Regions from separate parts of the Roseovarius sp. EL26 genome, predicted to be linked through region 2. Evidence: riboswitches for the same ligand, from Rfam matches in the RefSeq annotation. Region 2 holds a riboswitch; each other region holds the start of a gene.
The links. Region 2 has a riboswitch for cobalamin ahead of D9A02_RS17685 (hypothetical protein). Riboswitches for the same ligand answer to the same signal wherever they lie in the genome.
Positions count from the first base shown of each region.

Region 1: linked by a shared signal. The riboswitch ahead of D9A02_RS08290 (DUF1636 domain-containing protein) and the one ahead of D9A02_RS17685 (hypothetical protein) in region 2 are both predicted to bind cobalamin.
Region 3: linked by a shared signal. The riboswitch ahead of D9A02_RS00190 (CbtB domain-containing protein) and the one ahead of D9A02_RS17685 (hypothetical protein) in region 2 are both predicted to bind cobalamin.
Region 4: linked by a shared signal. The riboswitch ahead of D9A02_RS15605 (aromatic ring-hydroxylating dioxygenase subunit alpha) and the one ahead of D9A02_RS17685 (hypothetical protein) in region 2 are both predicted to bind cobalamin.

Region 1 is NZ_OUMZ01000007.1:97,198-104,836, reverse strand. It holds gene D9A02_RS08300 (response regulator transcription factor) at 1-41, opposite strand, end outside; gene D9A02_RS19200 (hypothetical protein) at 96-254, opposite strand; gene pncB (nicotinate phosphoribosyltransferase) at 429-1,721, shown strand; cobalamin riboswitch at 1,790-2,003, shown strand; gene D9A02_RS08290 (DUF1636 domain-containing protein) at 2,105-2,512, shown strand; gene D9A02_RS08285 (ABC transporter ATP-binding protein) at 2,509-3,318, shown strand; gene D9A02_RS08280 (ABC transporter substrate-binding protein) at 3,315-4,250, shown strand; gene D9A02_RS08275 (iron ABC transporter permease) at 4,250-5,281, shown strand; gene leuC (3-isopropylmalate dehydratase large subunit) at 5,533-6,936, shown strand; gene D9A02_RS08260 (glycosyltransferase family 4 protein) at 7,325-7,639, shown strand, end outside.
Region 2 is NZ_OUMZ01000007.1:1,956,602-1,964,240, forward strand. It holds gene D9A02_RS17660 (MFS transporter) at 1-748, opposite strand, end outside; gene D9A02_RS17670 (low specificity L-threonine aldolase) at 1,038-2,069, opposite strand; gene D9A02_RS17675 (AraC family transcriptional regulator) at 2,133-2,966, opposite strand; gene D9A02_RS17680 (GNAT family N-acetyltransferase) at 3,143-3,616, opposite strand; gene D9A02_RS17685 (hypothetical protein) at 3,693-3,962, opposite strand; cobalamin riboswitch at 4,068-4,271, opposite strand; gene D9A02_RS17690 (inositol monophosphatase) at 4,403-5,269, shown strand; gene D9A02_RS17695 (GlxA family transcriptional regulator) at 5,266-6,216, opposite strand; gene gcvH (glycine cleavage system protein GcvH) at 6,381-6,740, opposite strand; gene D9A02_RS17705 (gamma-glutamylcyclotransferase family protein) at 6,906-7,523, shown strand; gene gltX (glutamate--tRNA ligase) at 7,520-7,639, opposite strand, start outside.
Region 3 is NZ_OUMZ01000001.1:28,715-36,353, forward strand. It holds gene D9A02_RS00175 (DUF1636 domain-containing protein) at 42-368, shown strand; gene D9A02_RS00180 (hypothetical protein) at 442-954, opposite strand; gene D9A02_RS00185 (CbtA family protein) at 1,012-1,692, opposite strand; gene D9A02_RS00190 (CbtB domain-containing protein) at 1,696-1,860, opposite strand; cobalamin riboswitch at 1,896-2,117, opposite strand; gene D9A02_RS19095 (hypothetical protein) at 2,115-2,348, shown strand; gene smc (chromosome segregation protein SMC) at 2,462-5,917, shown strand; gene D9A02_RS00200 (class I SAM-dependent RNA methyltransferase) at 6,286-7,401, opposite strand; gene cbiB (adenosylcobinamide-phosphate synthase CbiB) at 7,414-7,639, opposite strand, start outside.
Region 4 is NZ_OUMZ01000007.1:1,576,230-1,583,868, forward strand. It holds gene D9A02_RS15590 (type 1 glutamine amidotransferase) at 1-328, shown strand, start outside; gene D9A02_RS15595 (glutamine synthetase family protein) at 330-1,688, shown strand; gene D9A02_RS15600 (FAD-binding oxidoreductase) at 1,693-3,003, shown strand; cobalamin riboswitch at 3,119-3,322, shown strand; gene D9A02_RS15605 (aromatic ring-hydroxylating dioxygenase subunit alpha) at 3,435-4,661, shown strand; gene D9A02_RS15610 (hybrid-cluster NAD(P)-dependent oxidoreductase) at 4,665-5,750, shown strand; gene D9A02_RS15615 (LysE family transporter) at 5,805-6,422, opposite strand; gene D9A02_RS15620 (Lrp/AsnC family transcriptional regulator) at 6,427-7,002, opposite strand; gene D9A02_RS15625 (DegT/DnrJ/EryC1/StrS aminotransferase family protein) at 7,081-7,639, shown strand, end outside.

The sequences.
Region 1 (7,639 bases), 1.9 Mb from region 2:
CGAATCTGCGGGTCGTCATCGACAATCAATATTTTAGCCACAGCTGTTCCCGGCCCTTATTCTTTGGTACGCCCTGTCTGTACCATAGTCCCCATTCAACGCCCGGAAACAAACTGACGCAACCGGGAAAACATCGATACCTCAGACGTACTTGGGGTATGCGGAGAATGATCAACAGGCGCCAGATCGCCATCCATCCACCAGCCATCTTGCTGTAATTTACGGGGCACGCCACGTACGAGATAGAGTTTCATAAGTTTGTCCTTTCACTGCTCGTTTAGTTTCTTCCCCCTGAATAGCCCCCCAAACTGCAGCTCTGGCTTAGCGCTTCAGCAGTTTTTGTGCAGATCGCACAATCCTCTCCGCCTCTTGTCTCTTTCTTCCCGCTTTGCTTTAACGATCTGAACGCAAGATCCCGGAGGCCCCCAATGGTCGATATCGCCACCCGCGTGTGGAACCACAAATGGAAGATCGACCCGATTGTCAGGTCTTTGATCGACACGGATTTCTATAAACTGCTGATGTGCCAGTCGGTGTTTCGCAACAAACCCGACACGCAGGTCACATTTTCCCTGATCAACCGGAGCAAATCCATTCGTCTGGCCGAACTGGTCGACGAGGGCGAATTGCGCGAGCAGCTGGATCATATCAGGTCCCTGTCACTCAGCCGGGGCGAAAGCACTTGGCTGCGCGGCAACACGTTCTATGGCAAACGCCAGATGTTCACGCCTGAATTCATGGAGTGGTTTGAGCAACTCAGACTGCCGCCCTACCACCTTGAGAAACGCGATGGTCAGTATGAGCTCACGTTTGAAGGCTCCTGGCCCGAGGTCATGATGTGGGAAATCCCCGCCTTGGCGGTGTTGATGGAGCTGCGTTCGCGCGCTGTGCTACATGACATGAAACGTTTTGAACTGCAGGTGCTCTATGCCCGCGCCATGACCAAGCTGTGGGAAAAGGTCGATCAACTGCGCCCGATCGAGGGGTTGAACATCGCCGATTTCGGCACCCGGCGGCGGCATTCATTCCTATGGCAAGACTGGTGCGTGCAGGCAATGACCGAAGGCTTGGGGACAAAGTTCAAGGGGACATCAAACTGTCTGATTGCCAAGAACCGCGATCTTGAGGCGATCGGCACCAACGCACATGAATTGCCTATGGTTTACGCCGCATTGGCCAAAGACGATGCCACCTTAGCGCAGGCCCCCTACGATGTTCTCTCCGATTGGCACGATGAACACGACGGCAACTTGCGCATTATCCTACCCGACACCTATGGCAGTCAGGGCTTTTTTGACAATGCACCCGACTGGCTCGCTGGTTGGACTGGCATTCGCATCGACAGCGGCGATCCCGCCACCGGTGCGGAAACCGCGATCAACTGGTGGAAATCGCAGGGCGAAGACCCCAAGCAAAAACGCATCATCTTTTCCGATGGGTTGGATACAGCCAAGATCATCGAGCTACACAACCAGTTTGATGGCCGGGTCCAAACCTCGTTCGGTTGGGGTACGTTGATGACCAATGATTTCCGCGGCCTGACGACGGACGATTCCCTCTCGCCTTTCAGTCTGGTTTGCAAAGCGGTCAAAGCCAACGGGCAACCCACCGTCAAACTGTCTGACAACCCAAACAAAGCCATGGGCCCCGACGATCAGATCGCGCGTTACAAAAAGGTGTTCAAAGTCGGCGAACAGGACAAATTGGAGGTCGTGGTGTAAGACACCGCCCCTCTCTGTCTACCCGTACCACCCACACACAATTCGGTTGACATATGCAACCAATCAGCCGAATGCTCCTGCCCGATGGTTCCCGGGCGCACAGCGCAAACCGGGATGAAAAGGGAACGTGGTGCGGTGTAGCCTTTTAGGCGCCAATTCCATGACTGCCCCCGCAACTGTAAGCGGTGTGCCCCCCGAAAGACCACTGGGTGAAAACCTGGGAAGGTCGGGTGGGACTACAAGCCGCGAGTCAGGAGACCTGCCATCGAAACGCAACTTCAACCCGGGCGGGGTGCCTAGGAAGGATGCCAAGATGGCTTATTCGGCTTTTGCCGCAGATATGACAGGTTTCCATTCCTCCCCGACTGATTGTGGAGGAATTAATGTCCCAATCCTGTTCTCACCGCATTACGGTTTGCACCTCTTGCCGCCACAAAGACAAGACCAACCGCCCCGGTTATGAGTTGATCGCGCAATTGCGCGCCGCTCTCGCGGCGGCTGGTGACGATTTGCCCGCAAGTTTCGACATTGCCGAAGTGGCCTGTATGGCGGGGTGCAGCCGCCCTTGCACGGTGGCCTATCACGGTAAAAACAAAGCGACCTATCTTTTTGGCGATATAGAGCCTGACCACGACATCGCAGATCTGATCACCTTTGCGCAGCAATACGCTACGCTTGATGACGGCTGGTGTAGTTCACTGGATCGCCCTGGAAAGCTCCGCAAGTCCACACTCGCCCGCATTCCCGCTGCCTTTCAGGCTTTGCAAGACAGCTTGGAGAAAGCCTCATGAAGGCTGCATCACTCAAGATCGATCAGGTCGCGTTCGCCCCCCACCGCCGTAGCCCGCTCTTGCTGCATGAGACAAGCTTTGATCTTCAAGCCGGACAAGTCATGGGCGTAGTGGGCCCCAATGGCGCGGGCAAAACCACGTTGCTACGTCTGATCTATGGCTTCCATCGGCCCTTACGCGGGAAAATCCTGATTGACGACATATCGCTCAATGCGCTGTCCCACCGTCAGGTGGCCCGCAAGGTTGCTGCGGTTCTGCAAGAACAACCCACTGATTTCGCTCTGACCGTGCGCGAAATCGTCGCCTTGGGCCGGGTACCCCATCGCCAGGGATTTGCCCGTCCCGGACAACATGACGCTCAGGTGATCGAGAACGCGCTCGACCGGCTGGGATTGCGCAATCTGGCAGGGCGCAGCCTGTCCACACTGTCGGGCGGTGAACGTCAGCGGGTGATGGTCGCGCGCGCGCTGGCACAGGAACCCCAAATTCTGGTGCTTGATGAACCAACCAACCACCTCGACATCCGCCATCAGCTTGAGGTGCTGCAATTGATCAGCGAGCTGGACCTGACCATCATAACCTCGCTGCACGATCTGAACCTTGCCAGCGATATCTGTGACCGCATTCTCGTCCTCAAAAACGGGCAACCGCAGGGTTTTGGCCATCCTGATGACGTCCTTCAGGATGCCATCGTCGCGGACACCTTTCAGGTTCACGCCCGACGCGAAGAGCTGAGCATCAGTCGCAAGCCCTATCTGTCTTACCAACTTCCATCCACATCGACTCAACTAGAGGAACTTCAATGAAAACATCCGCTTTCGCTTTTGGCCTGTCCGTTATTGCCGGATCAGCCCTTGCCGAAACCACCGTTCAAAGCTGTGACCGCGAGGTCACTTTTAAGACTCCACCCAAGGCCGCCATTTCAAACGATGTCAACCTGACCGAAATGATGCTGGTTCTGGGCCTTGCGGATCGCATGGTCGGTTACACCGGCATTTCTGGTTGGAAAACGCTGGACGAAGAGATGCGCCATGGCATCGACGCCTTGCCAGAGCTGTCCGCTAAATACCCCTCCAAAGAGGTTCTGGTCGGTGCCGATGCCGACTTCTTCTTCGCAGGCTGGAACTATGGCATGAAAGTCGGCGGCGAGGTCACCCCCGAAACCCTCGCCCCGTTTGATATCAAGGTCTACGAGCTAACCGAAAGCTGCATCCACATCGGAGAAAAAGCCAAGGTCAGCATGAATGACATGTACAACGACCTGATGAACCTCGGCAAAATCTTTGCCGTCGAAGATAAAGCCGCAGAATTGGTTGATGGTTACAAGGCTGAGTTGGCAGACTTTACCGCATCCCTGAACACGGGCGACAACGCCCTGCGCGTCTTCGTCTACGACAGCGGCGAAGACACCCCCTTTACTGCCGGGCGCTACGCCATGCCAACCGCTCTGATCGAAGCGGCAGGCGGCCGGAACATCATGGATGACTTTGAAAAAAGCTGGGCTACCGTCACATGGGAAGAGGTGGTCGAACGCAATCCCGAGGTTGTGGTGATCGTGAACTACGGCAATGTCACTGCCGAAGAAAAGCGCGCCTTCATGATGAACAACCCGGCCTTCGCTGATATCGACGCGGTGAAAAATGACCGCTTCGTCGTTTTGGAATATGTCGAGGCCACCCCCGGCCCACGCAACATCAAGGCCGTTCAGAAACTCGCCCAAGGGTTCTGGGGCAAATAATGTCTCAGGGACAACCCCGCAAACCACTGCCTTTGTGGCTGGTCACCCTCGGGTGTCTCGTTGCCTTGGGGTTGTCCCTCTCCTTTGCCATTTCAGTGGGTGCCGTTTCCGTGCCCATTGCCACCGTTTGGGATGTGTTTTTCCATAAGATCGGTTTTGATTTGGGTGACCCAACATGGTCCAAGGGCCGCGCTGCCATCGTCTGGGAGATCCGCTTTCCCCGCGCACTGCTGGCGGTGATGGTCGGGGCCGGGCTGGCCGTCGTCGGCGCCTCCCTACAGGCCGTCACCCGCAACCCACTCGCTGATCCGCATCTTCTGGGCATTTCATCAGGCGGGGCGTTTGGCGCCATTCTGGCTCTCTTGCATACCGGACTGTTTCTGGGCCTCCTGACCGTGCCCCTGCTGGCCTTTTTTGGTGCCCTTATGGCAACTCTCTTGGTATTGGCCGTTTCGCATTTTACCGCATCAACCACGGCGGACCGGCTGGTCCTGACCGGTGTGGCCGTGTCCTTTGTCATCATGGCTGGCGCGAACGTTCTGATCTTCCTAGGCGATCCGCGCGCCACCCATACTGTGGTATTCTGGATGCTTGGCGGGCTTGGCTTGGCTCAGTGGTCGCACCTGATCTACCCACTGGTGATCCTTTTACTGTGTGGCGCATGGCTCTGGCTGCAAGCCCCGCGCCTCAACGCCATGACCGTGGGCGATGAAACCGCTTCAACCCTTGGCATTCCCGTGGCGCGCTTTCGCCTTGCGGTCTTCGTCTTTGGAGCATTGATTACAGGCGTGATGGTCGCCTTTTCCGGCCTGATCGGCTTTGTCGGCCTGATGGTACCTCATATCGTGCGCCTGTTAGTCGGCGGTGATAACGCCCGCGTCCTGCCTGTGTCAGCCCTCATAGGTGGGATTTTCTTGCTCTGGGCTGATATTGCAGCCCGTACCCTCATCGCACCCGAAGATATGCCCATCGGAATTGTCACCGGTCTGATCGGCGGGCTGTTCTTTATCGTTTTGCTAGGCCGCAGGTAGCGCTCAACGCCGGGGCTCAAACTCTATGTATAGCGTCAAAACCAACAAAACTGGCATCTGAGCCCTTGATAGACTCAGTTCTCATCTGTATCTGATCCTTATGACACAGATTATTGACATGGATGACCGCGCACGCCTGCCATGGCGCTTCTTCGGCGCTGGCCTGACCATTCTCGCCCGCCTATAGGGCGCATGTACGGCCCCGACCATCTTTGTCACACCTGAATTTCACTATACATCGGAGAGGACCCATGTCCCCCAAAACGCTCTATGATAAAATCTGGGATGCCCACGTCGTTCACGAGGCTGAAGACGGCACCTGTCTTTTGTATATTGACCGGCACCTGGTTCACGAAGTCACCAGCCCGCAGGCCTTTGAAGGGCTGCGTATGGCAGGCCGCCCCGTGCGCGCACCGGACAAAACGATTGCCGTACCCGATCACAACGTGCCGACCACGCTGGATCGCGCCAAAGGCATCGACAACGAGGAAAGCCGCATTCAAGTCGAAGCGCTGGATAAGAACGCCAAGGATTTCGGCATTCACTACTATCCGGTTTCCGACGTGCGTCAGGGCATTGTCCACATTGTTGGCCCTGAACAAGGCTGGACCCTGCCCGGCATGACCGTTGTTTGCGGCGATAGCCACACTGCTACGCATGGTGCTTTCGGCGCGCTGGCGCACGGCATCGGCACATCCGAGGTTGAACATGTTCTGGCCACGCAGACGCTGATCCAGAAGAAATCGAAAAACATGAAGGTCGAAATCACCGGGCAGTTGAACCCCGGTGTAACCGCCAAAGACATCACCCTTGCCGTGATCGGTGAAACCGGCACCGCTGGTGGCACCGGCTATGTGATCGAATACTGTGGTGAAGCCATTCAGGCCCTCAGCATGGAAGGGCGGATGACCGTCTGCAACATGGCGATTGAGGGTGGCGCACGCGCTGGCCTGATCGCACCTGACCAAACCACCTATGACTATGTCAATGGCCGGGCACATGCACCAAAGGGTGCGCAGTGGGAAGCCGCGCTAAACTGGTGGAAAACGCTCTTCACCGAAAACGGCGCACATTTCGACAAGGTCGTCACCCTCAAAGGTGAAGACATTCAGCCAGTTGTGACATGGGGCACCTCGCCCGAGGATGTTTTGCCAATCACCGCGACAGTTCCAAGCCCAGACGATTTCCAAGGTGGCAAAGTTGATGCAGCCCGCCGTTCAATCGAATACATGGGTCTGACCCCCGGTCAGAAACTGACAGATATTGCCATCGATACGGTTTTCATCGGCTCGTGCACAAACGGCCGGATCGAAGATCTGCGCGCTGCGGCTGAGATCCTGAAGGGCAAAAAGGTCAAGGACGGCATGCGTGCCATGGTCGTTCCCGGCTCTGGCCTTGTTCGGGCCCAAGCCGAGGAAGAGGGCCTTGCCGATGTCTTCCGTGACGCGGGCTTTGAATGGCGTTTGGCCGGTTGTTCCATGTGTCTGGCGATGAACCCTGATCAGCTGTCCGAGGGCGAGCGCTGTGCCTCAACTTCGAACCGCAACTTTGAGGGGCGCCAAGGCTACAAAGGTCGCACCCATTTGGTCAGCCCAGCCATGGCAGCAGCAGCAGCCCTGACTGGCCACCTGACCGACATCCGCGATCTGATTTAACGCAACGTTCTCTTCACAACCCCTGTGTAGAGCGTGAAAACATGTGTGGAGGTTAACCCTTTTGGTCGACCTCCACACTTCCCATGTCTGTATCAGCTGCAGCATCCCGCCGCGGCAAGCACCGCATCCCGGGCAACCGGAATGCAGGAAAGGAGCACAGATATGATCCGCGTTATTCTTCCAACCATTGTTGCCTTTGCCAGCCTGATGACCGTTTGGGGCATGACAGCCCTATCGTTTGCCTGACATCTTTTTCGACATTTAAAATTCCATCCGCCGGCCTAAGTTCGGCGGATGTTTGTGTATTAAGAACGGATCAGATAGTGTCTGTTTTCAATGAATTCCGGTGGAAACACCAATGCGGTTTCTTTCTAGGCTGAGTATTTAAATGACCGAAGATATCAGTGCTTCAAACAGTCCAAGACGCCCCAAAGTCCTGATCATCGCAGAAGCTGCAAATCCTGAGCGTGTCAGTGTGCCGCTCATTGGCTGGTCCCTGACCGAGGCCCTACGGCAGGTGGCCGATATTCATCTCGTAACGCAAATCAGAAATCGCGAAGCGATCTTGCGCGCGGGCTGGATTGAAGGACAGGACTTCACATGCATCGACACCGAAGCGGTTATGATACCAGTCACAAAAATCGCGGGCAAACTGCGCGGCGGAGCGAACAAAGGCTGGACCACCGTTGCAGCGGCCGCCAGC
Region 2 (7,639 bases):
TGAACCCCAAAGCTACGGCATCAGCAACCAACATGATCAACAACAATGACCAGATGGTCTTACGCTCAAAAATGTAGATCGCACCATCCCAGATATCGCCCACAAAAGATCGTGTCGATCGCTCTGGCGGAACATAGTCAGCGGGCGTTCTCATCCGTAAAAACGCGCAAATCAGCAAAAGATACCCAAGCGCGTTCACCACAAACGCCACCGTCGTTCCGTGTTCCGCAATAATCCACCCCGCCAGCGCAGGACCGACAAAAAGCGCCAACTGGGAATAGGCCGATGCCACCGCAATCGCCGAAGGCATCACCGCTCGGCCGACAAAACGGGGGATAATCCCATACATTGCCGGAACCATCAGACTAATGAAAATACCGTGCATCAAAACAAGAACAGCCAGTGTCCAGATCGTCAACATGTCCGCCCAAGCCACCAGCGCAAGCAAGGCGGCCTGCAAAAACAACAAGATACTGGTCACCAGCATGATCTTGTGGCGATCAAACCGATCTGAAATCGCCCCCGCAATCGGCATCAACACAACATTTGGGACAATGTCCAAAAGCGCCATGATCGCCAACCATTTGGTTGACCCGGTCAATTCCCATGTCAGCCAGGATACCGTGACGATCTGAACAAAGAAACTGATCCACGACCCAATCGATCCAACGGAATAGATCCGAAAGTTCCGGTCAGAGAATGCATCACTGATCCCGCCCAGACGTTTGGATCCCTCAGTCGTGCTCATCTTTCAATTCCACACTTTAGCGTAAATGAACGCCTGCCCTGAGGCTTTCTATGGCACACTCTTACCTTCAATCATAGATTGCCGGGATAACGATAGATATTTCGCGATCACCTGCAACATCAACGAACCCGCCTTTTGTATTTCTGATGTAATCACAAGTCTGGCCAAAAACACAGATGTCCGCTTTGAGCCCAAATTGACCGATGCTGCAGTTTGCAGCAAAGGCAGCAACGTCCAGCTTAGCAGACTTTGTTCATCATCCAATTGGCTCTCGCAACTACTCAGCATATCAGGTCGATTTGTTAACTTCCGCGATGAATGCGTCCACTTGTTCCGCTGAGGTAGCCCAGGACGTTACCAGCCGTGTGATCGAGCTGTTCGCATCGTATGGCTCCCAAACGTAGAAATCGAACCGCTCCTTCAATTGCGCGATCAGTTCGTTGGGAAGGATCGGGAACAGCTGGTTCGTTTCGGTTTCGGCGACGAATTTATTTCCAGCCTTGGAAAGGCCGTCAGATAGCCGGGCAGCCATAGCATTGGCGTGACGCGCAAGGTCAAAATAGAGCCCTTCGCGGAACAGTTCACGAAATTGGAGCCCCAGAATGCGTCCTTTGGCCAATAGGGCGCCGCGTTGTTTAACGTGAAAGGCGAAATCTTCACGCAGTTCTGGGTTTGAAATAATAATGGCCTCTCCCAACAATGCCCCAACCTTTGTCCCACCGATCCAAAACATGTCAGTGAGTTCCGCAATATCCTTGAGCGTCAGATCATTCTTGTCGGCAGACAAAGCAGCACCTAATCGAGCACCGTCAAGCAACAACAACAATCCGCGCTCGCGACACAGAGTCGAAATCGCCTTGAGCTCAGCCTTCGTATAAAGGGTTCCGACCTCGGTGGCATTGGAGATGTAGACGAGGCGCGGCTTGGCCATGTGGGGGAAGTGCGCGTTGGTCTCCAGCGCCTTTATTATGGCGTTCGGCGTCAGTTTGCCCTCGACCGGCGGGACCGTGATAATTTTGTGCCCCGTGGCTTCAATCGCGCCTGTTTCACGCACTACGATATGCCCGGACGCAGGGGCGATCACGGCCTCATGCGATCTGAGGGCACTGGAAATTAGGAGAATATTGGCAAGAGTGCCGCTGGCGACGAACCAGACATCAGGGTTGACCGTTCCCATGTGCTGGCGCAGTAACTTACGGGCCTCTTGCGAATAGGCGTCGTCACCATAGGCCGTCTGTTGAACCAAGTTGGTGCCCGCCAAGGCAGCTAGTATTTGGGGGTGCGCCCCTTCGCTGTAATCATCCAGAAAGCTATGTTCCATCATCGTCTCCATTCGTCCTTTGCACGAACTTAGAGACGCGAATGGTGCGAATATAGAACGATATTACGTTTCTAACCGAAAATACCGCGCGGGTGTAACGCCATAAATGGCTCGGAAGTTGCGGGTCAGGTGGCTCTGATCGGAAAATCCGGCTTCGAATGCTGCATCGGTTATACTGGATCCTTTTTGCAGCATTTCCCGAGCGCGTCGCACACGCGCCTGCATAACGTATTGATAGGGAGCCATGTGAAATTGCTTCTGGAACCTGGACATGAACTGGCGTTTGGTAAAGCCGGACAAACCTGCCAAAGTCGAAATGTCGAACGAGCCCTGAATGTTGTCATGGATGAAGGCGTGGATCTCTCCCAGTTCTTTTTTGCCAATGGTCCGTACTTCGGTCTCTGCATCTGACAGGTTTTCAAATACCTGCCCGACAGTCTCCAACACCTCCTGCTCAAGCAATAGACGGTCAGAATTCGTTTCCAGCAGTGATCGTAGCCTTACCAGTCGTGCAGCGATTTCGGGTGAGTGCTTGAACGGCTGGTGAAAGGAATAGGTGCTGTCTGTACAATCCATGGCCTCGCGCACAATGTTCTGCGGCAAATAGAAGATGGTTTGTCGCCAAGCGTCAGCATCGCCAAGCCCACCATGATGCGCCTCGTCGGGTGAAAATGTGGCCACGACATCCTTGGAGGCGTGCCACCATTCCCCCTGACACCAGACATCATGCACGCCATCTTCAATAACGCCGACCAAATACTCTTCGTGTGAATGCCGGGGAAACGTCTGCTTGGTATAGTCGGCGCGCAGATAATCGAACCCACCAAGCAATTCGGTGTGCTTCAACGTCGCTTCATTACTCGGACGGCGACCGATGGGGCTATGCGCCTCTGGCATATCGTCAATCTAGTCGGTGTGGTAACGCAATTCAAACCAAGTCCGCTGTGCGGCCTTAGCGGTCTTTGATGAATTTGCGGTGAAAGCTCACTTTGTCCCGCAAAGCAGCCGTTTACAAAGCGGTCCAATCAATCACCTTTATGAACAACCCCTAGGATAAGACATGTCATTTGGCTTCAAGCCTCCAACACTTTCTGCATCCGGTAATGGTGAAGTTCCACAGCCTGCCTACAAAGGCCCTGCCGGCACAGCACGGCATAACCACGCTGCAGAAAAAACCGCTTGGCCCGCTCACTGGCCTCGACTGATAGCGCTGTCAGGTCAAGCTGCCGGGCTTTAGCTTCAAGCGTCTCATACAAAGCCGCGCCAACGCCGGTGCCCACCACATCAGGACGACAATAAAAACAATCGATGTGGCCGTTGTTTTCAAGCTCGATGAACCCGCAGGGTTGGCCGCCGTCATCCAGCGCAACAAAAACATCGCGCCCATCCGAAACACGCTGCAAAAACATCTCTGGCGTGGCCGGGGCCGGGCTCCAGACGGCGACCTGCTCTGCCGAATAGGCTTCAATCCCGACCTGACGAACAGAATCGTGAAAAATCCGCACCAAAACGGCGGCATCCGAAGGGGTCATCGCACGAATAAACATGCCTCGACATACAAAGATCACGCATCCGCTCAATCGTGGTGGTTGACAGCGGATGCCCCCTGCTGATCTAATTTCGTTAATGCAGCTGCCTTGCCCGGTTGCGACGTGAGCGGCGCGCGGACACTTTCACCGTTGCTTGCTCCAGAAAGGTCACAAACTCCTGTGCCGCGGCACTTTCGGCATCTTGGATGCCCGGCTGCAACAAGGCGTCTTTGGCATCTTGCGCCGTGATCCCCGCGGGCGAGGACAGCACCCACTCAAGAAATCCCAGCCGGGCCATGTTTTGCGCATCCGCACCCTGCGCCGGGCTTTGTTCCAATCCATCCAGAATACGTGTCAGGACCATGTTCTTCTTCTCCCCAGCCACACCCCGGGCTGAATTGGGACGAAAGGGGGTCGGGGGAAATGCCGGATACAACAACCTGACTGTTTCCGCCCGCACCGCCCTCCGCGGTTTGACGTACTCCAAGGCTGGTTTCCGGGCTTAGACAGGTGGTTTTTCAACCGTGCGATCTGACGCCTTCCCGGGAGCTATCCCAGTGACATTCTGTCAGGTCGCCTCCTGCATTTACCGTTGCGGGGGCAGCGCTGGTCTCTCACCAGCTTCCCAATTCTCCACCTCGCGAAAGGTGGCACCTCAGACCATAACCCTAGCAGGTCGCAAAGGTAGGACACGTCAGAAAGCGACACATTTCATCCCATCTCGGAACTGAACAAAACGTTGCAAGTTGCACTTTTCCATTACCGGTGGCATGCAAGTAAAGGTAGCATGAACCGGAGTTTTTGATGACCACATCCCTGCCCGTTGCCCTCACATCACCGCTGACCAAGGCACAGGAAACCAGTGTTATCAATCTGGTGCGCCGCACCGCCCGCACTGAAATCATGCCACTTTTTCAAAATCACGGCGTGCAGGATGTCACTCAAAAATCCGGTCGATTCGATCTGGTCACGCAGGCCGACCTCGCCGCCGAGGCAATGTTGCGGCGCGGACTACAACAGATGTTCCCTCATGCGTTGATCGTGGGTGAAGAATCAGCCTCCGAGCACCCAGACATCCGCACCCAGATTGCCGAGGCTGAATTTTGCATCCTGCTCGACCCTTTGGATGGCACTTGGAACTTTTCCAATGATCTGCCGCTGTTTGGTGTGATCTTGTCGGTCACCCGCTTTGGTGCGCCGATCTTTGGCCTACTCTATGATCCGGTGCGCGACGACTGGATCAGTGCCAGCACGGGCAATGGCGCCCACAAAGTGCGGCAGGCCGGAACCCCGCGCCCCCTGCGGATGGGTAGCGAAGAAAACCCCAAAAACATGTCCGGCTTTATCCACCTGCACCTGATGCCCCAGAACGTGCAACAGGCCCTTGCACCCCACCTGCCACAATTTGCCCGCACGCAGGTGCTCAATTGCTCGTGCCATGAATATCGCACATTAGCGCAGGGTGGGGCTGACTTTTGCCTGTCCGCGATGATGACTCCGTGGGATCACGCCGCTGGAATCATCGCCTGTCAGGAAGCGGGAGGCGTAGCGCGCATGTTGGATGGAGCCGGCTATAACGCAGGCACTCCCCAAGGTTTCTTACTCACTGCCAACAATGAGGCCGCTTGGTCCGCAGTGCACGAGACGTTTGCCTTTTTGTTGGAACTTTAGGTCAACCGCGCCCGCTGGGCCGTTGGCGACACCCCAAAGAACCCGCGATATACCCGTGCAAAATGCGTGGTTGACCGAAACCCGGTGGCCACTGCAATTTCCGTCACGGATCGCTCACTTTGCAGCAACAAATTTCGCGCCCGTTGAAGACGCATCTCCAGATAGTATTTACTGGGCGTGCTTTGCAGATAACGCATGAACAGCCGCTCCAGTTGGCGCGTGGAGATCCCGACCTTTGAAGCAACCTCTTTGGTCGACAACGGCTCTTCGATGTTTTCCGACATAAATTTGATCGCCTCGGTTAGGCGTTGGTTGCGCATACCATGGCGGGACTGAACCGAGACTTTCTGCTCTGCTGTGGCCTCGCGCACGGTGTTATAAACCATCTGATCAGCGATCTGATTGGCCAGATCCTCGCCATGGGTTTCACTGATCAGGTGCAGCATAAGATCCGCCGTCGCGGTCCCGCCTGACGCCGTGATGATCTTTTCATCAAAGACAAACACACTTGGCACCAGCTCAACCTCGGGAAACTCTTCCACAAAGGCATCATGATAGTACCAATGCAATGCCGCGCGCATGCCGTCCAAAAACCCGGCATGTGCCAGAATGTACGACGCCGAGCACAACCCGCCAATTGCGGCTCCATGCGAGCGCTCTCGACGCAAGGCTGCCAGCAACGGTTTGGACAGGTGGTTCTTGACGTTTGACCCAGCCAGTACAAACAACCGGTCAGAGCGCACGCGTTTATCAAACCCGCCATGCACCAACATTACCGTTCCATCCGAGGCCACGGCGGTCTGCCCATTCTCCGAGGCAAAGCTCCACTCATAAAGTGGTTTTCCACTGACAAGATTGGCCAGCCTGAGAGGTTCGACAGCGCAGGACATCGCAAGATGTGCGAATTCATCTACAAGGTAGAAGACGAATGTTTCCGTCTCAGTCATGGCTTCGCTCCGCCCGGAATGTCCGGTGGCGCTTAGTGTATCATATCTAAGCGCACAAGATCTGATGAAGCTGGTGGGTCAGATCCTGTAATGATTACAGGACAGGGCCAGCCAATGGGGATTGGCCCTGATTTCTTCATTTTGCAAACAACAAAAGCGAGGCCTCAGGCGATGAATTTGTTGTAGGCCGCCTCGTCCATATAATCATCCATTTGCGACGGATCACTGGGCTTGATCTTAAACATCCAGCCATCACCGATCGGATCTTCGTTGACCTTGCCCGGATCATCCGTCAACGCATCGTTCACTTCGACAATCTCGCCGTCAATCGGAGCCAGAACATCACTGGCGGCCTTAACGCTTTCGATCACAAGAATTTCGTCATCTTTGACCACTTCGGTTTCCACCTCAGGCAGTTCGACAAACACTACATCGCCCAATTGCTCGCTGGCATGGGCGGTGATGCCGACAACAATCAGGTCGTCTTCGGGCCGCAGCCATTCGTGCTCTTCGGTAAATTTCATAACGCTCTCCCTTGGTGGTACGCCGGGCAATAACTTCAGCCCGTTGCCTATTTCAACCAATAAAATGCGCGCATGACAATCCGTCAATGTCAGTTGCTTGCCTTGCACACCTCGTCACGGCACAACAAGGACAAAGCCCTCAATAAGACTGTCACAGGAAAGCCAATGACATCTGCCCCAACCCAACCCGCTTATTTCTTTGGCTATGGCAGTCTGGTCAACCGCCACACGCACCACTTTGATCCGACGCACCCGGCGCAATTACAAGGCTGGCGGCGGGTCTGGCGACACACCGCCCTTCGCCCGGTGGCCTATCTCACCGTACAACCCGCTCCAGGTCATGAGATCGACGGGCTAATAGCCCCTGTTCCCGGCGCAGATTGGGCCGCACTGGATGAACGTGAACGCGCCTATGACCGGATCACAGCAACCGCGCATACGGATCATGATCTGGATCATGTGCCCGACATCGCAGTCTATACAATCCCAGAAGGCAAACATGGCAAACCCACGGCACAAACACCTGTGCTGCTCAGCTATCTCGATGTCGTGGTGCAAGGCTACCTGAACGAGTTCGGCGAACCCGGTGTCACACGATTCTTTGAAACCACCGACGGTTGGGACGCCCCAATCCTAAATGATCGCACCCGCCCGATTTACCCACGTCATCTGGAGCTTAACAAAAAAGAACGCGCCTTAACGGACGCGTTCCTTAAATCGCTCGATGTGCAAATCATCCCAGCAGAAGACCCACAGGCCCGCCACCTCTGGCCTGATCCTTAACCTTTGGCGCGGATCACCTGCAGAAGCGGTAGAACCTGCGACATGTCCGGGCCGTGGCTTTGGCCGGTCAACGCTTTACGCAGAGGCATGAACAATCCGCGGCCTTTACGGCCTGT
Region 3 (7,639 bases), on a different contig from region 2:
GCCACTGGCCTAGGCCCTTCGCAAGCGAAGGAGAGGCAGTGATGCACCGGATTGTGGTCTGTTCAACATGTGAGGGGCTGGGTGGCAAGAGGTTTGCCGTAAATTTACGCGCAGCATTTGCTGAAAAAGCCATGCTATTCGAGGTCCAGGACCATGATTGCATGTCCAATTGCGGGCGCGCGTTAAGCGTGGCGTTCTCGGCGCCTGGCAAGGCGACGTATCTCTTCGGCGACATCGATCCAGCAAAGGATCTGGCTGACACACTGGCTTTTGCAGGCATGTATGCCGCAAGCACCGATGGCTGGATCGAGGATGCGCGCGGGGCAGGACGGTTGCGCCACTGTCTGGTTGGGCGTGTTCCAGCATAGCGCAACGTAATGGACGACGGGAGCGCCCCCGTCCTGCAAGCGGCAGTCAACAGAATATCAGCCGCCGGCATGCTCACTCGATAACCACGGTGGCTTTGGCTTCAACGGGTTCGCCATCAATGGCAAACTGGCTGTGGTCATTGGCATTCAGGGTCACGCGGATTTCGTGCTCGCCTGCGCTCAGGCCGCTGATGTGAAACCAAGGGCCATAGCTGCGCGCCAATTTGACACCATCCACATAGATATGGGCATGACCTGCGCCGGGGGTGTTTTCACCGTTCACGTTCTCTGGCGAGAAGGCGAAATTTTCAAGGCTGATCTCCAGATTACGACTGCTGGCCCCATCTGGATGCAGGGTCAAATCGAGACCGGGGAGGGGTGCCTTGGCCTCCGTCAATTTGCTGTGCATTGCGGCATGATCCATCGCTGAATGATCCATACCGTCGTGGGCTTGACCTTCGGCGTGTTGCGCCGGGTCACCATGATCGTGACCTTCGAATTCAGCACCGCTGCTCGCAGCCAGAATGAAGCCAAAGCCCGTGCCAAAGAACAGCCCGATGATCAAAAGGAAGAAAGGTTTTTGCATATCGTTTCCAAGCAAGTGCCCCGGCGATGCCGCCGGGGCGTTGTTGTGTTTAGGCGCTTAAGCGTCAGCCGCTTCCTTTTGCCAGAAATATCCGGCGAATGTCCCCAGCAAGGCCCAGGCAGCAAATCCAACACCCAATGCACGGCTGGCAAAGAGTGCTGCGATTTCCGGTGGAACCGGCCCGGCAAACTCATCCGGATGCGGCGCGCCCACAAGATGCGGTGCAGCGATCAACAAGCCAGCGATCACGTACATGATCACCCCTTTGCCAAAGGCAAACAGGCCAAGACCAAGTGCGGTGACTGCAACGGTAGCCCACCACCAGACCTGACGCTCGGCCACATCAGCGGCGGCAACACCAGGCACCTCAGGCGGCAGAGAAAATGCAGGCGCGAAATGCATCGCAATGAAACCCGCAATGCCCCAGATCAAGCCAGTGCGTGCGTTGACTGTGAATCCACGCTCAGACGCCATGCTCATCATCGCGACCAGCACAAAGGCATAGCCGGTATAGATCAGCGCGGTGAACAACACGCTCAGTCCGTCGCGCATCAGATCGATGCCGCCAAGATCCTGATGGGCGCTAACCGCTGCGGCACCAAAGTGCACAAGATCACCACCTTCGTACAGCTCCGCATGCAAAAGCACGGGTTGCACAAAAACCAACTGTAACAGGGCCGCAAGCAGCCCTGTACAGAATCCAGCGAACAACGCGCTGGTCAGAATTTTTTGGAACATGGCTTAGTGGCAGGGAAAGCCGGTTGCGTGACGCACGTCATGTGCGGCGTCGTGCAGCGCGCTAGCCTGAACGTGGCCAGCCATTGTCACAATGCCAAAGCCCAGAATGATCGCAGCTACGGCAGGGAATACGGTGGATTTTGCGGCTGAATGTACCAGTGCAGTCATTTTATTTCTCCTTCTTCACCTCTCACCCGAGGTGTGGATTACAGTCACGCAAAGGCTGGTCTCCTGGCTCGCGGGTCGATGCCTTACTGTCGCCTTCCCAGGTTATTCACCCAGTGGTCTTCGACAGGGGCTCACCGCTTACAGTCGCGGGGGCGGCTGACGATTGAGTGCCCTACATGGGTCCACCATCACGTCATTCCCAATTCATCCCCTGAATGCTTTGCATCCATATGGGGACCCTTGCTTTATTCGGTATGAAGATTGCCAAGGCATTCGTCAAGAATGATTTGCAAAGCACACCCCTCATTCAAGGCAAGAAAATGAGCCAACGAATGGAAACCGACATCGCTTTATTGCTGGGCGACATAGGGGTGGAAGATGATGGATTTCTTCCGGCATTCGAATCGCGGCGACAATGCTGCCACGCTCTGATTGAAACTGAAATTTTCGACTCGAATGGGCGAAAAGTCGCAATATTTTGTGGATAACTCCGCGACTTACCCCATATGGTGGGGTTATGCGTTGACAGCGTGTGATTCCCACCGTCACAATATTCGGGAATTGGAATCATTTCGTGCCGTAGAAACCGCAAGGGGACGCATTGCATTTTTCAAAGCTCAGACTGACCGGCTTCAAAAGCTTCGTTGACCCGACGGATCTGATCATCACGGATGGTTTGACCGGGGTTGTCGGGCCAAACGGTTGCGGCAAGTCGAACCTGCTTGAAGCATTGCGTTGGGTGATGGGCGAGAACCGCCCCAGCATCATGCGTGGCGGCGGTATGGAAGATGTGATTTTTGCCGGTGCGGCCAGTCGACCAGCGCGCAACTTTGCCGAAGTGGTTTGTCATATGGACAACTCTGATCGGCTGGCACCGGCAGGATTCAATGATGCGGATCACTTGGAAGTGGTGCGTCGGATCACCCGTGATGTTGGATCGGCCTACAAGGTTAACGGTAAGGATGCCCGCGCCCGCGATGTGCAGATGCTGTTTGCCGATGCCTCAACCGGATCACACTCGCAGGCGCTGGTCAGTCAGGGCAAGATTACAGACCTGATCAATGCCAAACCCAAAGCACGCCGCAAGATTTTGGAAGAGGCGGCCGGGATTTCCGGCCTTTATCAGCGCCGTCACGAGGCAGAACTTAAGCTCAAAGGCGCGGAAACCAATTTGGCTCGTGTTGATGATGTGATTGAGCAGCTGGCCACCCAGCTGGCACAATTGGCCCGTCAGGCGCGCCAAGCACAGCGATATCGCGCCATTGGTGAGGACCTGCGCCGCTCTGAAGGCCTGTTGCTTTACCGTCGCTGGAAAGAGGCTGATCTGGCCCGTGCACTGGCAGACGACGAACTGCGCGAACGTGTCACCGCCGCCGCACGTGCGGAAACGGCTGCACGCGAAGCAGGCAAGTTGCGGATACACACCGAAGATGCCTTGCCAGCCCTACGCGAGGAAGAAGCGATTGCGGCGGCTGTTTTGCAGCGTTTGCAAGTCCAGCGCGACACGCTCAATGAGCAAGAACAAAATGCCCGCACCCGGATTGGAACCCTGTCCTCGCGGATTGAACAGCTGACCCGTGATATTGAGCGCGAGGCCAGCCTGAACCGCGATGCAGGCGAAACCATTGAACGTCTGGAATGGGAAGCGCGCGAACTGATCAAGGCGAGCGAGGGGCAAGAGGAACGTCTGGAGATCGCCTCGGAAGAGGCTCATGAAGCCGCCGCCGTTTTGCAACAACGCGAAACTGATCTGGGACAGCTAACCGAAGATGTCGCCCGTCTGGCCGCGCGCCACCATTCAGCGCAACGCCTGTTGGATGACAGCCGTAAGATGCTAACCAAAAGCGAATCTGAGGCGACCCGTGCCCGCGAGGCAGCACAAGGCGCTAAAGACGCAGAGTTGCGTGCCGCACAAGAGTTTGAGACCGCCCATGAGGCCGAGGCCGAGGCGCAGCATATTGCCGAAGAGGCCGAACTGGCTTTGAATGCCGCCGAAGAGGCGCGTTCTGAGACGCAAGACCGCGAAGTCACAGCACGGGCGGAGCGTTCCGAGGCTGAAGGGGAGCTGAACGCGCTCAGCGCGGAAGTCACCGCATTGGCCAAACTGCTGGAACGCGACACGGCCGAGGGCGGGCAGATCCTTGATCTTCTTCAGGTGACGTCTGGTTATGAAAAAGCGTTAGGGGCGGCATTGGCCGATGACTTACGTGCGCCAGAGGTGACAGATGATGGTCCTTCTGGCTGGGCCCGCCTGCCGGGATATTCCAGCGCGCAAACCTTACCCGAAGGTGTCAATGCGCTTTCCAATTATGTGAATGTGCCCGAAGTTCTGGTGCGCCGTATTGGCCAAATCGGGTTGGTGCGGTCGGATGATGGCCCACGACTGCAGGCCGAACTGAAGCCCGGGCAGCGATTGGTCAGTCGGGAAGGCGACCTGTGGCGTTGGGATGGATACCGCGCATGGGCAGAAGATGCACCAAGTGCAGCAGCCCTGCGTCTGGAGCAACTCAACCGTCTGGAAGAACTCAAGCAGGAACTGTCTCATGCGACGGCCCGTGCCGAGGGGGCACAACAGGCGCACGAAGCCCTGTCCTTGATGTTGGCACGTCAAGCCGAGGAAGACCGTGCTGCGCGCGAGGCCCGCCGGGCGGCGGACGCACAAGTGACGCAAGCCAGCCGAGCCTTGTCGCGGGCCGAGGCAGACCGGAACCTTGCAGCCTCCAAACATGAATCACTGGGCCTTGCCGTCACCCGCCACGAAGAAGAGGCGATGGAGACGCGAAAGCAGCTGGCCGAGGCTGAGAAAGGTCAGACCGATCTGGGCGATCTGGACGAGGCGCGCACGCAGGTTGATGACGTGAAAATGACGGTCGAGGCTGCGCGGATTACCATGATGTCACGCCGCTCTGCCCATGATGAATTGCGCCGCGAGGGCGAAAGTCGCACCAAACGCAGCCAAGAAGTGGCCAAGGAAATCAGCGGTTGGCGGCACCGCTTGGAAACAGCTGAAAAGCGCAGCGCTGAGCTGGCTGAACGCAAGTATACCACAGAAGAAGAACTGGCTGAGGCCTCTGCTGCGCCAGAAGAGATTGCTGCCAAACGCGAAGAGCTGGGCGAGCAGATCGACAAATCCAGCGCCCGTCGTGCCGAGGCGGCAGATGCGCTCTCGGTTGCCGAAGGGGCCGCACGTGAAGCCGTTGCCGGTGAACGCGAGGCAGAGCGCAATGCATCCGAAGCGCGCGAGGCGCGTGCCAGATCCGAGGCACGGATGGAAGCCGCACGTGAAACCGTTGCTGTGACGGCGGAGCGGATCACCGAAGAGGTGGAACTTGCACCCGAAGCATTGTTGGAGCAACTGGGCGTTGACCCGCATGAAATGCCAGCCTCAGACGTGATTGAGGCCGATGTAAACCGCCTGAAACGTCAACGTGACGCTTTGGGGGCGGTGAACCTGCGCGCCGAAGAAGACGCGCGCGAGGTTGAGGAAGAGCATACCGCGCTGGTCAACGAGAAAAATGATCTGGAAGAGGCGATCAGAACACTGCGCAGTGGTATCGCCAGTCTGAATCGGGAAGGACGCGAACGCCTGTTAACAGCATTTGAACAGGTCAATTCCAACTTCAAGATGCTCTACAAGCACCTGTTTGGTGGTGGCGAGGCCAATCTGGTTATGGTCGAAAGCGAAGACCCGCTGGATGCCGGACTTGAGATCATGTGCCAGCCACCGGGTAAGAAACTGTCAGTGCTCAGCCTGCTATCTGGCGGTGAACAAACCCTGACCGTTCTGGCGCTGATCTTTGGTGTGTTTCTGTCCAATCCTTCACCGATTTGTGTGTTGGATGAGGTCGACGCGCCGCTGGATGATGCGAACGTTGGGCGGTTCTGTGATCTGCTGGACGAAATGTGCCGTCGCACAGAAACCCGTTTCCTGATCATCACTCACCACGCCGTAACAATGAGCCGGATGGACCGCTTGTTCGGCGTGACGATGGCAGAGAAGGGCGTGAGTCAGCTGGTCTCGGTTGATCTGAAGAAAGCCGAACAGATGGTAGCGTGATGTTTCGCCCAATTGATTTAGAAATATAAATTTCTATTCTTGGTATTCTGCGTCACGATTTCGCCTTATTTGAGTCCAGAATTAACCCCTCAATGGCCTTAAATCCATTGCGATGAAGGGGGGTGAGAGACATCGAGGAAAGTCAATACAGAAAATGGATGGTTGTGATTGCTATGGCAACATTGTTTGTCGCAATCATTCGGCTTTACATCTTGAGTTAAGTTCAGAGTAAAGAAAGACCCTGCAAAGTTACAGCTTCGCAGGGTCACGTTTTTGATGAGAACATCGAAAAACAATACAGATATGCTTCATATAATGGATATTTATTACCCAAAAGTAAAGCGCGGTGGGAATTGATGGTGAATGCTCTAGGGCAACGGCGCAGTCTGCCATAGCCGGATTTTCAACCCACCGTGGGCTACATAGGGGCCAGGGTTATCGAAGGGCAGGCCGGTGGTTTTGGCAAGATCCGCATCCGATGTCACAAGACCCACACGCCAGCCGGAAAATCTTTCTTTCAAAACCTGCCCAAGGGAGTTGTGCAGTGCATATAGCGGTTTTTTGTTGCTGATGCGTGCGCCGTAAGGTGGGTTCACCATGATCAGGCCTGCTGGGCCATCGGGGCGCTGCAACTCACTGATTGGGCAGTGCTGAAAGTTGATTGATGCACTTACGCCCGCGCGCTCTGCATTGGCGCTGGCGGCTTTGATTGCACCGGTATCGCGGTCGCTGCCAAAGAAGGAATGCGCAGGTGTTTGCGCGGCGCTGCTTTCGCGCATGTCTGACCAGATTTGTGGATCAAACGTTGCAAGGTTTTCAAATGCAAAGGCACGTTCTCGTCCGGGATGCAAACCTGCGGCCATCTCGGCGGCTTCGATAGCAAAGGTGCCCGAGCCGCACATCGGGTCCAATACAGGTTCTTGACCCGTATATCCGCATTCACGCAGGAACATTGCTGCCATGTTTTCACGCATAGGCGCCTTGACCACGGCCTCTTTGAAGCCGCGCTTGTGCAGCGGCTCGCCTGAGGTATCGATGCTGAAGGTGCACAGATCATCCTCGATCCGCGCCATCAGGCGCAGGGGGGCATCAGCGGCCAGCGTCACACCCAGTGTTTCAGTCAACGCGCGTTCAATGCGCTGGGTTGCGGCCTTGGCGTGATAGATGCGGGATTTGCGGCAGGTGACATCGACCTTGATAGGAATATCTGGGCGCAACACCTCAGACCATGGGAACTTACGCGCGCGTTTATCGAGTTGCGCCAAATGCATCGCCCGAAACGATCCGATCCGTGCCAGCACCCGGCTGGTGCCTCGCAAGACCAGATTGGCGCGCCAAACATCGTGCCAACCGCCCTGAATGGTAACGCCGCCGGGCATTTTATGTGGTCTGGAAAATCCGGCCTCGCGCACCTCGTTGAACAAGGGCAGTTCATGCCCTGGGGTAGCGGCCAGAAAAATCTCGAATGGAGTATCAGTGGTCATGAGCCGCCTCGATTAAATGCACAGAAGTGCCAGTATAAGAACAAATCCGAGCGATAGCGACCAAGCACGCCACAGTGCGGAGCAGGCGGCGCTGATTTCAGGTGCGCCAATCAGTTTGCGGCCGGTTTCATTAACATAAGGAAAGTCGCGCCGCTGCCCCTCATAAGAGCGGGGACCCGAAAGTGCCACATCCAGCCCGCGGGCCAACGCGGCCTCTGGCCATCCGGCATTAGGAGAG
Region 4 (7,639 bases), 380 kb from region 2:
TGGCGGCACTGATTACGATATCGAAGGGCAAGGCATGAACCTGAATGCTTGGCATCAGGATCAGGTTGTTGAGTTACCCAAAGATGCCAAGGTCATCGGTTCAAATGACTTTTGCGCCAATGCGGCGCTGATGTATGGAAATACGATTTATACCATTCAACCCCACCCTGAGTTCGACGCGAAGATCATGGAACATCTGATCAATCTGCGTGGGAAGGGGCTTTTGCCCGAGGACCAACTTGAGTCCGCGACGCAGAAACTCTCAGAGGTGACAAATAGCAATGTGATTGCCGACCGCATCGCGCGGGTTTTCCGGCAGGAGGCTTAAGATGAAAAACTGGAACCAAAACCTGCCACAGGCAGCGCAAGATTATCTGGACGGCAAACGTCTGGACGAGGTGGAATGCATCATTTCTGACCTGCCCGGCATTGCCCGCGGCAAGGCTGTTCCTGCCACAAAATTTATCAAGCAAGACTATTTCCACCTTCCCGATTCGATCTTTTACCAGACCATCACCGGCGACTGGGGTGAAGCGGCGGATGATGATGGTTTCATCGAAAAAGATATGATCCTGAAACCTGATTTTGAGACGGCAACTGCCGCCCCTTGGACCGGTGACTGGACACTGCAGGTGATACATGACGCCTATGACCGTGATGACAATCCGATCCCGTTTTCACCACGTAATGTGCTAAAACGTGTGGTTCAGCTTTATCATGATAAGGGATGGACACCAGTTGTGGCCCCGGAAATGGAGTTCTTCCTTGTTGCGCGCAACATTGATCCGGCGCAAGAAATCAAACCTATGATGGGCCGCTCTGGTCGTCCGGCTGCTGCACGCCAAGCCTATTCGATGACCGCCGTTGATGAATTCGGCCCGGTGATTGATGACATCTACGACTTTGCCGAGGCACAGGGTTTCGAAATTGACGGCATCACCCAAGAGGGTGGCGCAGGTCAGTTGGAAATTAATCTGCTGCACGGTGACCCGGTGAAATTGGCGGATGAAGTGTTTTATTTCAAACGCTTAATCCGTGAGGCCGCGTTGCGTCACGACTGCTTTGCCACCTTCATGGCCAAACCGATCGAAGACGAGCCCGGCAGTGCGATGCATATCCATCATTCTATTCTAGATATCGAAACCGGCGAAAACATCTTCTCGAATGCGGATGGCACAGCAACTGATGCGTTCTATCACTTCATTGCGGGTATCCAGAACCATATGCCGGCTGGTCTTGCGGTAATGGCGCCTTATGTGAACTCTTATCGTCGTTACGTGAAAGATCATGCTGCCCCAATCAATCTGGAATGGGCTGGTGACAACCGGACAACAGGTATTCGCGTGCCTCTGTCCGGCCCCAAGGCACGGCGCGTTGAAAACCGTATCGCCGGGATGGATTGCAATCCCTATCTGGGCATCGCAGTTTCATTGGCCACTGGTTATCTTGGACTGATCGAGCAAACAAAACCACGCGACGAGTTCAAAGGTGACGCATACGAGGGTGACGGTGATATCCCTCAAGTCATGGGCGATGCACTGGATATGTTTGAAGGCGCCAAGGCTCTGCATGAGGTCTTAGGTCCTGAATTTGCACGGGTTTATTCCATCGTGAAACGCGCGGAATATGAAGAGTTCCTGCAGGTCATCTCGCCGTGGGAACGTGAACACCTGTTGATGAACGTCTGATCACATGGCCCTGAACTTGCTTTTTACTAATGACCGCAAAGGTCATTACCCTGAGAGTTGGTATGCCAACAGCACCGCCCTGCCCGAGGATCGGGCGGCGCTAGCTGGCGATACCCGCGCGGATGTTTGTATTGTGGGCGGCGGATATACTGGCTTGTCTGCGGCGTTACATCTGGCCGAGAAAGGCTTGGATGTTGTTCTGCTGGAAGCGCACCGCGTGGGCTTTGGGGCCTCGGGCCGAAATGGCGGGCAGCTTGGTAGTGGGCAACGGGCCGATCAGGAAAGCATTGAAAAGTGGGTTGGCCAGGACGATGCGCTGAAGTTTTGGGATTTGGCAGAGGATTCCAAAAATCTTGTCAAGTCTCTGGTTTCTAAACATAATATCGAATGCCACCTAAGACCCGGCATCGCGCATATGTGTTTTTCGCAAAAAGAAGTCCGCGAAGAACACGATTATGCGGATCATCTGAAAGACCGTTACGGCTGCACTGATCTGGAAAAACTGGATCAATCTGCGGCGCAAGATCTGTGCCCGTCACCGGCTTATGTCGGCGGGAGCTTGGACATGAGTGCGGGGCATCTACATCCACTGGCCTATGCCATCGGACTGGCCCGCGCGGCCGAGACCGCCGGTGTTCGAATTCACGAAAAAACACTTGTTTCCAATATCATACCCGGGGTTCCGGCAAAGGTTGAAACGGAGAACGGGACGATCACAGCTGATCATATTGTTCTGGCGTGCAACGGATATCTGGGTGGGCTGGAGAAGAAAGTCGCGTCACGGGTGATGCCGATTAACAACTTTATCGCGGCGACCGAACCATTGGGTGATGACGCTACAAAAGTGCTGACACAAGATGTGGCGGTGGCCGATAGCAAGTTCGTTGTGAACTACTTCCGCCTGAGCCATGACAAACGTCTGCTGTTTGGCGGTGGCGAAACTTACAGCTACCGGTTCCCCAAGGATATTGGCGCGCTTGTTCGCAGGCCAATGACGGAAATTTTCCCTCACCTTCAGGATGTTAAGATCGATTACGCTTGGGGTGGCACATTGGCCATCACGATGAAACGAATGCCCTATCTGGCACGAATTCAGCCCAACATTCTAAGCGCCTCAGGCTATTCTGGGCATGGTGTCGGCACTGCGACCCATGCCGGGCAATTGATGGCAGAAGCGATTGCTGGCGAAGCCTCTGGCTTTGAGACGTTTTCACGTATACCAACTTCACCTTTCCCGGGTGGCTCAGCTCTGCGGCCGCCGTTGTTGGTTCTGGCGATGAGCTGGTACGCCCTGCGGGATCGATTGGGGTTCTGAGACAGAATTGCGTACAGGATGTACAGCCTGTACGCACAAAACGTACACAAACTTTGCCTGCGTCCAATTTGATCCCTGCGTGGTCGCAATTCAGATATTGCCGACTTGCAACCGTGGTACTTTGAGCATGCAAGGTGCTGCATCGCCCCCGGCTGTGCAGAGAATTGGGAAGCCGGTTAAATTCCGGCACTGCCCCCGCAACGGTAAGACAGGTAAGGGCGCGACACACCGCCACTGGGACGAGGAACCCCGGGAAGGCGTCGCAACCGGCGAAAGCCCCTCTCAAGTCCGGAAACCAGCCTTGCATAACGTCAATTCGCGGGTGGCGATGCGGGCAATTGGTATGGTGTCGGTCCTCGCCTGACGCCTTTTCACTTGGCCGTGCCGTTTCCTGCCCAAGCAAAGCCGCGGGGTGCGGCAGGAGAGCCAACATGAACCCCACTACATCCGAGCTGCTGGCCCGGCGCAAACAAGGTCACGCGCTAGAGCAAGCCTTTTACACCAGTCCTGATGTTTATCAGGCCGATCTCGAAAGCATTCATTACCGTGAATGGTTGTTTGCAATTCCTGCCTGCGAGCTGGAAAAGCCGGGCAGCTTTGTCACCCATAAGGTTGGCGCATACCGCGTGATCATCGTGCGCGGTGCCGACAATCAGATCCGGGCGTTTCACAATGCCTGCCGCCATCGCGGGTCGGTCATCTGCAAGGCCGCCAAAGGCCATGCCCCGAAACTGGTCTGTCCCTATCACCAGTGGACTTATGAACTGGACGGATCGCTTTTGTGGGCGCGCGACATGGGGCCAGAGTTTGACCCCACCAAACACGGGTTGAAAACCGTGCATTGTCGAGAGTTGGCCGGGTTGGTGTACATCTGCCTGGCGGATGAGGCCCCTGATTTCGACACCTTTGCCAATATCGCCCGCCCCTATCTGGAGCCGCATGATCTGGGCAATGCCAAGGTCGCCTTTGAAAGCACCATCATCGAGAACGGCAATTGGAAGCTGGTCTGGGAAAATAATCGCGAATGTTACCACTGTGGCGGCAATCACCCGTCGCTGTGCAGGACCTTCCCCGATGATCCATCAATCACCGGGATTGAGGGTGGTGAGACACCGCCAAAAATGCAGGCGCACTTTGATCGTTGCGAGGCGGCAGGCCTGACGTCGCAATTCTATCTGCATGGCGATGGACAATACCGTCTGGCGCGGGTGCCTCTGAATGAGGGTGCGGAAAGCTACACGCTGGATGGCAAAGTGGCCGTTCGGCGCTGGTTGGGGCGTGCGCCTTTTGCCGATGCAGGCAGCTTGCTGAAATTTCACTATCCCACAACTTGGAACCACTTCCTGTCGGATCATTCGATTGTGTTCCGTGTCACCCCTGTCAGCCCGACGGAAACCGAAGTGACCACCAAGTGGCTGGTGCACAAAGATGCGGTCGAGGGTGTGGATTATGACCTCAACCGCTTGACCGAGGTCTGGCTGGCAACCAATGACGAAGACCGTCGTGTGGTCGAAGACAACCAGTTGGGCATCAACAGCCCGGCCTATGTGCCCGGCCCCTATTCACCCAAGCAAGAAAGCGGCGTGATCCAGTTTGTGAGCTGGTATTGCGAGACCTTGGCCGAACGGTTGGCCCCTGAAACCATGGCAGCGGAGTAAGTCATGAATGATCTGAGCCCTTCTATCGCGCCTGCGATCTGGCAAGATTCCGAGATGCTGGAATGCGTCTCGGTCGTGCCGGAAATGCCCAATACGGCCAGCTTTTCATTCCGCGTCCCGTCTGGGGCGCTGTTCGCCTATCAGCCGGGGCAGTTTCTGACGCTGGAAATCCCAGCGCCAAGTCAGCCGGGCGGTGTGGTGCATCGCACCTATACGATCTCTTCGTCGCCATCTCGGCCCCGGTCGATCACTATCACTGCCAAAGCACAGCTCGATAGCATCGGGACGCGCTGGATGTTGGACAATCTGAAGCCGGGCATGCGAATCAAGGCGCTTGGGCCCGCCGGTCTGTTTACCAATGACGGCAGTGCCGCGCGCAAGTTCCTGTTTATTTCGGCCGGGTCGGGCATCACGCCAATGATGTCGATGACCACCTGCATGTGGGATGAAGGGCAGGATCTGGATGTGGTGTTCATCAACTGTGCGCGCCGTCCGTCCGAGATTATTTTTCGCCAACGGTTGGAGCAGATGGCGAGCCGGACCTCGGGTCTGGATCTGAAGTTCGTGGTCGAAGAGCCCGATCCCTATCGGCCGTGGAGTGGGTATCAGGGCCAGTTCAATCAGCTGATGCTGGGCCTGATGGCCCCGGATTATCTGGAGCGTGAGGTCTATTGCTGTGGACCTGAGCCGTTCATGCAGGCGGTGCGCGATGCGTTGGCCGGACTTGGCTTTGACATGGAGCGTTACAATCAGGAGAGCTTTGGCGCGCCGATTGAGACCGAGGCAGATCAACCGGAACTGGATGATGTGATCCCGGATGATGATAGCAAGGCCGAGATTGTGTTCTCAACCTCAGGTGTGACGGCGAAAGTGGCGGAAACCGATACAATTCTGGGGGCAGCGCGGGCTTCGGGATTGAACATTCCGTCAGGCTGTACCTTTGGCGTTTGCGGCACCTGCAAGGTCAAGAAAACCGCGGGCGAGGTGCATATGGTGCACAACGGCGGAATTTCCGAGGATGATATCGAGGCAGGCTATATTCTGGCCTGCTGCTCAAACCCGATTGGCCGGGTCGAAGTCGATATCTAAGACAAAGATGGGGCATCTTGTTTGATGCCCCATCTGCACGTTGTTGAGTGTTGCTTACAAAGCGTCAGCCGCGATCCAGAGGCCCCAAATCACCAGAATGAGGCCAGACACCAAGTCGAACCAATTTGTGACGCGTGGGGTGATCTTGGATTTGGCAGCCAGTGCCAAATGCACCAAAAAAAACCACCACAGGGCCGAGCCCAAGAAGACCCCCACCACCAGCCAGTAAGGCGCAAGCGGATCGCTGGCCGCAGAGGCCCCTAGGCCGACCACCAAACCGACAAAGGCCAATATGGTCATCGGGTTGGACAGGGTCAGTACAAAGGTTGTGGTATAGGCGGGCAGCAAAGCACCGTGGATGTTGTACTTGGGTGCGCTGTCTGTTGCCGGACCGCTGAAAAAGCTACGAATCGACATAATGCCCAGAAGCGCGATCAACAGCCCACCGCCAATTTCCAAGGGGGTCGCAAAACGCAACAGCATCCCTGTGGCGGCAAAACCTGCGGCCACCAGCAGCCCATAGAACGCATCCGCCGTGGCAGCGCCCAAGCCCGATGCCAGCCCGGCGCCACGCCCCTCTGACAAAGTGCGGCGAATGCAGAGCAAGCCGATCGGCCCAACAGGAGCGGCCACGGCAAAGCCCACGCCAATGCCTTTGAGAAGGATTTCCATTTACTTATCTTTCGTCAGATTGAGGCGAGATCTTCACCGCTGTCGTTTCTTTCTGCGCCTCAAGAGACAGGATCGTTTCGGTCTTCAATACCGCTTTCAGGGGTTTCACACAGGTTTGCATGAACTGTTGCAGAGCGGTGGTGTTCTGCACCCGCACCTTCATCAGATAAGAGTGCGGCCCACTGATGTGGTGCAGTTCCAGCACCTCAGGGAACTGTATGAGTGCCGCACAGGCTTCGGCCTCGCCTTCATAGGACACATCAACAAAGACAAAGACACACAGCGCTGCCCCAACCTTGTCAGGATCAAGCACGCCGCGCCATTCTTTGACGATGCCTTGTGCCACCAATCGGCGCAGGCGTTCATTGGCGGTTGAGACCGACACACCAACCGCCTCGGCGATTTGTGCGCTGGAAATCCGACCATCGGATTGAATCAATCTGGATATTTTTTTATCTACACCATCCATTCCGGATTTATTATTTAATATATACAATATGTCAATAATTTTTACGGAATATATATCAATACTTCGGTCAATGGGGGAATAGGAAAATCGCCGCCGATTTCCCAACGTCATCCGACAAAATGCTTTGCCAAAAAATTCAATTCATGTATTAGCTTCGGATAATCCGAAACTGTTATTCAGGAAACCGAAATGAACAGTGCCCCAAACGTCTATGACGCAGAGCCCATCCCCGAATCCGTGCGGGTCGAAATCGACCAGATGCTTCAAAGTGGCGATCTGTTTCGCTATACCGCGCCGGAAAATGCGCCAGTTGCATTACTGGAACGTGAATTCGCTGAACATCTGGGCACGCGCTATGCGCTGGCGGTGAGCAGCTGCTCGGCGGCGCTGTTCCTGTCGCTCAAGGCGCTTGGACTGCCACGCGATGCAAAGGTGCTGATCCCGGCGTTTACTTTTGCCGCAGTGCCCTCATCGGTGGTGCATGCTGATTGTATTCCGGTGCTGTGTGAGGTTGGAGACAACTACCGCATAGACATGGCCGATTTTGAGGCCAAGCTGGATGATGTGCAGGCGGTGATCATCAGCCACATGCGGGGTCATACCTCGGATATGGATGCGATCATGGCGCTGTGTGAGGCTAAAGACATTCCTGTGGTTGAGGATGCGGCACATTCTTTGGGCACCGTTTGGGGTGGACGCAATGTTGGCACGATCGGGCGCGTGGGCTGTTTCAGTTTTCAATCCTACA